3 regions of the Pseudomonas sp. P9_2 genome follow, and region 3 is predicted to be linked to each of the others. Evidence: riboswitches for the same ligand, from Rfam matches in the RefSeq annotation. Region 3 holds a riboswitch; each other region holds the start of a gene.

Evidence for each region. A riboswitch is a leader RNA that binds a small molecule or an ion and turns the genes downstream of it on or off. The one in region 3 is predicted to bind cobalamin.
Region 1: linked by a shared signal. The riboswitch ahead of QMK52_RS16550 (ABC transporter substrate-binding protein) and the one ahead of QMK52_RS19885 (CbtB domain-containing protein) in region 3 are both predicted to bind cobalamin.
Region 2: linked by a shared signal. The riboswitch ahead of cobO (cob(I)yrinic acid a,c-diamide adenosyltransferase) and the one ahead of QMK52_RS19885 (CbtB domain-containing protein) in region 3 are both predicted to bind cobalamin.

Annotation. Positions count from the first base shown of each region.
Region 1 is NZ_CP125376.1:3,698,753-3,701,069, reverse strand. Features, by position in the region: gene QMK52_RS16555 (DNA/RNA non-specific endonuclease) at 1-536, shown strand, start outside; cobalamin riboswitch at 559-753, shown strand; gene QMK52_RS16550 (ABC transporter substrate-binding protein) at 868-1,878, shown strand; gene QMK52_RS16545 (FecCD family ABC transporter permease) at 1,875-2,317, shown strand, end outside.
Region 2 is NZ_CP125376.1:3,416,519-3,418,835, reverse strand. Features, by position in the region: gene QMK52_RS15325 (cobyrinate a,c-diamide synthase) at 1-511, opposite strand, end outside; gene cobO (cob(I)yrinic acid a,c-diamide adenosyltransferase) at 508-1,119, opposite strand; cobalamin riboswitch at 1,198-1,444, opposite strand; gene QMK52_RS15315 (PQQ-dependent sugar dehydrogenase) at 1,544-2,317, shown strand, end outside.
Region 3 is NZ_CP125376.1:4,452,149-4,454,465, reverse strand. Features, by position in the region: gene QMK52_RS19890 (hypothetical protein) at 86-655, shown strand; cobalamin riboswitch at 772-976, shown strand; gene QMK52_RS19885 (CbtB domain-containing protein) at 1,073-1,261, shown strand; gene QMK52_RS19880 (CbtA family protein) at 1,273-1,977, shown strand; gene QMK52_RS19875 (cobalamin biosynthesis protein) at 1,974-2,317, shown strand, end outside.

The DNA of each region.
Region 1 (2,317 bases), 750 kb from region 3:
ACCTCTATGCCGGCAATGGCCTGGACCGCGGCCACCTGGTACGGCGCCAGGACCCCAACTGGGGCGACGAGGCGAACACCGCCAACTTCGACACCTTTCACTTCACCAACTGCTCGCCCCAGATGAGCGGCTTCAACCAGAAGACCTGGCTGGAACTCGAAGACTACATTCTCGACAACACCCAGCGCTGGAAAGCCCGCGCCACGGTATTTACCGGGCCAGTGTTCGCCGATGACGACCGACTTTACCGTGGCGTAAAAATCCCCAGGGCGTTCTGGAAAGTAGTGGCCTACCTCAGCGACGATGGCAAACCGTCCGCCAGCGCCTACATGATTGACCAAAGCCGCGAGCTGGGCCAACTCGACCTGGTATTCGGCCCGCTTCGCACCTACCAGCGCAGTGTGATTGCGATCGAACAACTGACCGGCATCCGCTTCGCCAACCTGGCCGACTACGACGGGTTCAGCAACGAAGAGCGCGCCACAGGCACCCGGATCGAAGCGCTGATCCGCGGGCCGCAAGATATTCGACTCTGATTCGCGCCTACAGGGTGTGATCGCTTACCATATCGCCGCCGGTTCCCGTATGGGACTAACAGGGAATTCGAAACGCCGCACGCGACGTGAACCGAAACTGCCCCCGCAACTGTAGATGCCGAGCCTGCTCCCCACTGCCACTGGACCGCGTCCGGGAAGGCGGGAGCAAGGCGACGACGCATCAGTCAGGAGACCTGCCGGCCCAGCTAATTCACTAACCGGCGGGGTGTCCGGGAAGGACATCCTGGCCCTGCCCATCAGCAGCGTCCATGGGCGTATTTCCGAGCCGTACCTCCCCTGCTGCACCTACGGTTCACAAGGAGATCGCCTCATGCTGCCACGCGTTACCGCCCTGATCGCAGGCTTGGGTATGTGTGCCCTGGCGCAAGCCGCGCCCACTCAGTACCCGTTGACCGTGCAAAACTGCGGCAGCACCCTGACCTTCCAGCACGCCCCCGCCCGCAGCGTGACCATCGGCCAGGCTGCCACCGAGATGCTCTACGCCCTGGGCGTGGGCGACAAGGTGGTCGGCACTTCGCTGTGGTTCAACAACGTGGCGGCGCAGTACAAGGCCCAGGACGACCGCATCGAGCGCCTGGCCAACAACGAGCCAAGCTTCGAAGCCGTACTCGCCAAGCGCCCGCAACTGGTGGCCGCCGAGCTGGAATGGGTGGTGGGCCCCCAAGGCGTGGTCGGCACCCGTGAGCAGTTTCATGAACTGAAGATCCCCACCTACCTGTTGCCGTCCGACTGCGAAGGCAAGGACAACCTGGTGGGCGCCGATGGCACCCGGTTGGAGCCCTTTCGCATCGAGACGATCTACCAGAGCCTCCAGCAACTGGCACAGATATTCGACGTACAGGATCGCGGCCAACAACTGGCCGACGAACTCAAGGCGCGCCTGGCCAAATCCGTCGCTACGGCGCAGGGCAAAGGCTTGAAGCAGGCCAGCGCACTGGTGTGGTTCTCCAGCGCCGAAATGGCCAGCGACCCTTACGTAGCCGGCCATAAGGGCGTGCCGCAATTCATGCTGCAAACCCTAGGCCTGCGTAACGTCGTGCAGTCCGATGAAGAGTGGCCCGCCGTGGGCTGGGAAACCATCGCCAAGGCCAACCCCACCTTCCTGGTGATCGCTCGCATGGACCGCCGCCGCTACCCGGCCGACGACCATGAAAAGAAACTCGCCTTCCTGCGCAGCGACCCCGTGACCCGCAACATGGACGCGGTCAAGAACAACCGTATCATCATCCTCGACGCCCTGGCGTTGCAGGCGAGCCTGCGCACCTTCGAAGGCCTTGAACAACTGGCCGCCGCCATCGACGGCTACGACCTGGGCCAATGATGCGCAGCCTACTCGCCCTGGCGTTGCTGCTGCTCGCCCTGCTCGCTGGCGTCGCCATCGGTGAAACCGCCATCGAACCGCAGGTGGTGCTGCAGGTGCTCGCCAATAAACTCTGGGGCGCGGGCTTCGTGCTGGACCCCATCGACGAAGGCGTGGTGTGGAACTATCGGCTCACCCGGGCCCTGGTGGCCGCAGCCTGCGGCGCAGGGTTGGCAACGTGCGGCGTGATCCTGCAATCGCTGCTGCGTAACCCGCTGGCCGATCCGTACCTGCTGGGCATCAGCGCCGGCGCGTCAACCGGCGCGGTACTCGTTGCCTTGATTGGCGTGGGCGGTGGCCTGGTGTCGTTATCGGCCGGCGCGTTTGTGGGGGCGATGGCGGCGTTTGCGCTGGTGACGCTGCTGGCGCGGGCCAGCGGTTCGTCCAGCGGTACCGGGCA
Region 2 (2,317 bases), 1.0 Mb from region 3:
AACGCAAGCCCTCGGTGAGGCTGCCTTCGAGCAACTGGGCATGGCGCAAGGTGCCGACACGGTTGGCCAGCACGCCGGCGAACGGCAGGTCGGGCTGATAGCGCGCCAGGCCCAGGGCCAGGGCACCAAAGGTCTGGGCCATGGCAGTCCCGTCGATCACCCCCAGCACTGGCACGCCGAAGTGCCGCGCCAGGTCGGCGCTGGAGGGGGTGCCGTCGAACAGCCCCATCACGCCTTCGATCAGGATCAAGTCGGCCTCCCCGGCCGCTTCCCACAGCAGACGACGACTTTCCTGCTCGCCCACCATCCACATGTCCAATTGATACACCGGCGCACCGCTGGCACGCTCGTGGATCATCGGGTCGAGAAAGTCCGGCCCGCATTTGAACACGCGCACCTTGCGCCCCAGGTTGCGATGCAAACGGGCCAGCGCAGCGGTGACCGTGGTTTTGCCTTGGCCGGACGCCGGAGCGGCGATCAAGACGGCTGGGCATTGGCGGGGCTGATTCAAAGTTCAACGCCCTTCTGTGCCTTGATACCGGCCTGGAACGCGTGCTTGAGCATGCCCATTTCGGTGACGGTGTCGCCCATTTCGATCAATTCAGGCTTGGCACCACGGCCAGTGACCACCACATGCTGCATCGGCGGGCGGGCTTGCAGGTCGCTTAGCACCTGGTCCAGGTCGAGGTAGCCGTGCTTGAGAGCGATGTTCAGTTCATCCAGCACCACCAGGCCAATGGAAGGGTCATTGAGCATTGCCCGCGACACCGCCCAGGCTGCTTCGGCGGCGGCGATATCGCGTTGACGATCCTGGGTTTCCCAGGTGAAGCCTTCGCCCATGACGTGGAAGCGAACTTGCTCGGGGAAGCGCCGGAAGAACAGCTCTTCGCCTGTGCTGTTGCGGCCCTTGATGAACTGCACCACACCGCACTGCATGCCGTGGCCCATGGCGCGGGCCAACATGCCGAAGGCCGAACTGCTCTTGCCTTTGCCGTTGCCGGTCAATACCAGCAACAAGCCGCACTCATTCGGCGAATTGGCGATGCGCTCGTCGATCACGGCTTTTTTGCGCAACATGCGCGCCAGGTGGCGTTCGTCGCGGTCGGGGGAATCGGTCATGGCAGCTCTCCGTTGGGGCTGGACAAAAACGGCGGGCAGGAAAAAGAAAAAACAGACAGCCAAGCATCGCCCACCGTGATGCTGTTGAATGTTCAAGGCCGGTCTCCGGACTCATGAGTGGCGCGTCTTGTCGAAGCAGCCGAGGGCGCGCCTTCCCATATCGCGGGCGATACAGTGGCAAACAGCACCGTCTTGACTCATTTACCGTTGCGGGGGCAGCGCCGGAATCGCGGCAGCACTGTGTACAAGTGCGCTCGCTCACCGGCTTCCCTGTTTCACCCTGTCGACGCGCACGCCACAGAGCACCTGGAACAAGCCGCGAAGGTTAGTGGGTTGGGGGTGGAGCGTCAATTAAAGCTGGCCTTGTACTTGAACCATCCGTACAGCGTGCTTCTCTACCCTTACAGGTATCAAGGAGAAAACCATGCCTAAAACCCGACTGGCCTTACTGATCATGCTCACCGGCAGCCTCGCCGCCTGCGGCGAAAGCTCCACCTTGCAAGTCTCCGATGGCACCGGGCCCTCGCCCAAACTGCCGGAGCCGAACAAGACGCTGATTCCCACCGTCAACATCGCCCCGGCGATCGGTTGGCCTGAAGGCGCCAAGCCAACGGCTGCCGCCGGCACCCAAGTGGCCGCATTCGCCGAGGGCCTGGAGCATCCACGCTGGCTCTACGTACTGCCCAACGGCGACGTGTTGGTGGCCGAGACCAATGCGCCACCCAAGCCAGACGACACCAAAGGCGTGCGGGGTTGGGTGATGGAAAAAGTCATGGGCCGCGCCGGTGCCGGTGTGCCGAGCCCGAACCGCATTACGTTGTTGCGCGATGCCGATCATGACGGCGTGGCCGAAACGCGTACGGTATTTCTGCAAAATCTGAATTCGCCGTTTGGCATGACACTGGTGGGCAACGACCTGTACGTGGCGGACTCGGACAAGTTGCTGCGTTTTCCTTATCAGCCAGGTGAAACCGCAATCACATCCCCAGGCACAACAGTCGTGGAGTTGCCAGGTGGCCCCTTGAACCACCACTGGACGAAAAATGTGGTGGCCAGCAAGGATGGCAGCAAGTTGTATGTGAGCGTCGGCTCCAACAGCAACGTCGGTGAAAATGGCCTGGACGCCGAACAAGGCCGCGCGGCCATCTGGGAAGTTGATCGCGCCACCGGCCAACACCGCATTTTCGCCTCCGGCCTG
Region 3 (2,317 bases):
CATACAGACACTCCTGCCATTTCGCAATTAGCGAAGTGTTTTTGAAATGTGGCGAATTTTAATCCATTGGCTTCAGGAATGAATCATGCTGATATCGACTTCTAACGCGCCCACTCCCTTCGCTCTTTTTAACGATACAGGTGCAATCAATAACAAACCGCGAGTCAGTACTGACGCTGTTGAGCGTGCGCCGCAGAGTTCCCTGGCCAGCCCTCCGGCCGCACTGAACAATCATAGTAATCTGCCGCGATTCAAACGATCAGAGCCGCTTTTGAGCAGCCTTGTGGAACAGCCCACCAGCGCCCGCCCTAAGGTAGTCCATTACCAACAGGACGCTGTGATGAATAAGATAAAGCAGCACTTTCGTGAGTACGCCGCAGGCGAAAATGACCGTTTTGTAAACGTTAACGAATTGAAAGAAGCGGCAGGTCAGGTGCCAAGCACCAGAACTTTTTCCGCCGAGGCAACCTTGTATGCCAAGATACTCCTGCAAAACCCTCGGGCACTTCGTGAGCTAGATATCGGTATTGGTGACAATGGCAGGCCCGGCGCAGAAGATGGAAGATTCGATATTGCAAACATCAATCACATGCTAACAAAGCCCACTTTCATGGGGCAGCACCATACCGTTTTGCTGCGTTATAGACCCAACTAATTAATCTGGTCAAGTTACACAGTCGGCGATGTTTGACACTTGATCGCAAGGCTTCGACAGGCAAGGGGTGTTCGTCAAGACGCATCAATTTGACGTACATCACTGCGTCATGCTCTCCTACACATCTTGTTTCGGGTGCCCTTCACAGGGTGAAACGGGAAACCGGTGAGTCGATGCGTCGACGAGTCCGGTGCTGCCCCCGCAACGGTAAGCGAGCGAAGTGTCACAGCCACTGTGCAAATGCATGGGAAGGCGACGCTTTCAGGACGTTCAAAAGTCCCCTCGCAAGCCCGGAGACCGGCCCGAAAAAATCAGATAACAAACCCGCGGTGGGCGGGCGCTGTTCAGAACCCTGCGAGCCTGGCTCGCGGGGTTTTCATGCGCTCGTTTCACCCTGACACCTGAAAGGGACGCGCCATGTCGATCATCAGCAGCACTTCGCCCTCCGCCAGCAGCACTGCCACCTTGAGCCAACGCCTGACCGCCGCCATCGGTGCGTCAATCCTTGGCGCGTGCCTGGTGTATTTCGCCGGTTTCTCCCATATCGAAGCCGTGCACAACGCGGCCCACGATACCCGCCATAGCGCCGCGTTCCCGTGCCACTGAGACCTGCCGACATGATCAAGCGTATTGCCCAAACTGCAGGGTTCACCGGCCTGTTGGCCGCCCTGCTGCTGACCCTGCTGCAAAGCTTGTGGGTCGCGCCGTTGATTTTGCAGGCGGAGACCTTTGAAAAGGCTCCAGCTGTTGCCGAAGTCACCCATGAACATGCTGCTGGCGCCGCTGCCCACACCCACGACGCCGAAGCCTGGGAGCCGGAAAATGGCTGGCAGCGCGTGCTGTCGACCACCGGTGGCAACCTGGTCGTTGCGGTCGGGTTTGCGCTGATGCTGGCCGGCCTGTACACCCTGCGCGCACCAACCCGTACAGCTCAAGGGCTACTGTGGGGCCTGGCCGGTTACGCGACATTCGTACTTGCGCCGACCTTGGGCCTGCCGCCTGAACTGCCGGGCACCGCCGCCGCTGATCTGGCGCAACGGCAGATCTGGTGGATCGGCACTGCCGCGTCTACCGCTGCCGGCATTGCTTTGCTGGTGTTCGGTCGCGGCTGGTTGCTCAAAGTGCTGGGCGTGGCGATCGTCGCCGTACCCCACGTGATTGGCGCCCCACAGCCGGAAGTCCACTCCATGCTGGCCCCGGAGGCCCTCGAAGCCCAGTTCAAGATCGCATCGCAGTTGACCAATGTGGCGTTCTGGCTGGCCCTTGGTCTGATCAGTGCCTGGCTGTTCCGCCGTAACCGCGACGAACACTACTCGGCATGACCCTCGTCGTCGGCCTGGGTTGCCAGCGGGGTTGTGATGTCCGAACCCTGCTGGAACTCCTTGATAGCGCCCTCGCCGAAGGCGGCATTGAACGCCAACGCATTACCGCGCTGGCGAGCATTGATCGCAAACAGGCTGAGCCGGGGTTGGTGGCCCTGGCCCAATTGTTGAGCCTGCCCTTGCAGTGTTTCAGCGCCGAACAACTGGCCGGCTTTGAACATCGGCTGAGCCACAAATCAGCCGTAGCATTTAGCCATACCGGCTGTTACGGCGTCGCCGAAAGCGCCGCATTGGCCCTGGCTGAGCAACTCGCCCACGGCCCCGCCCGCCTGCTCATCAC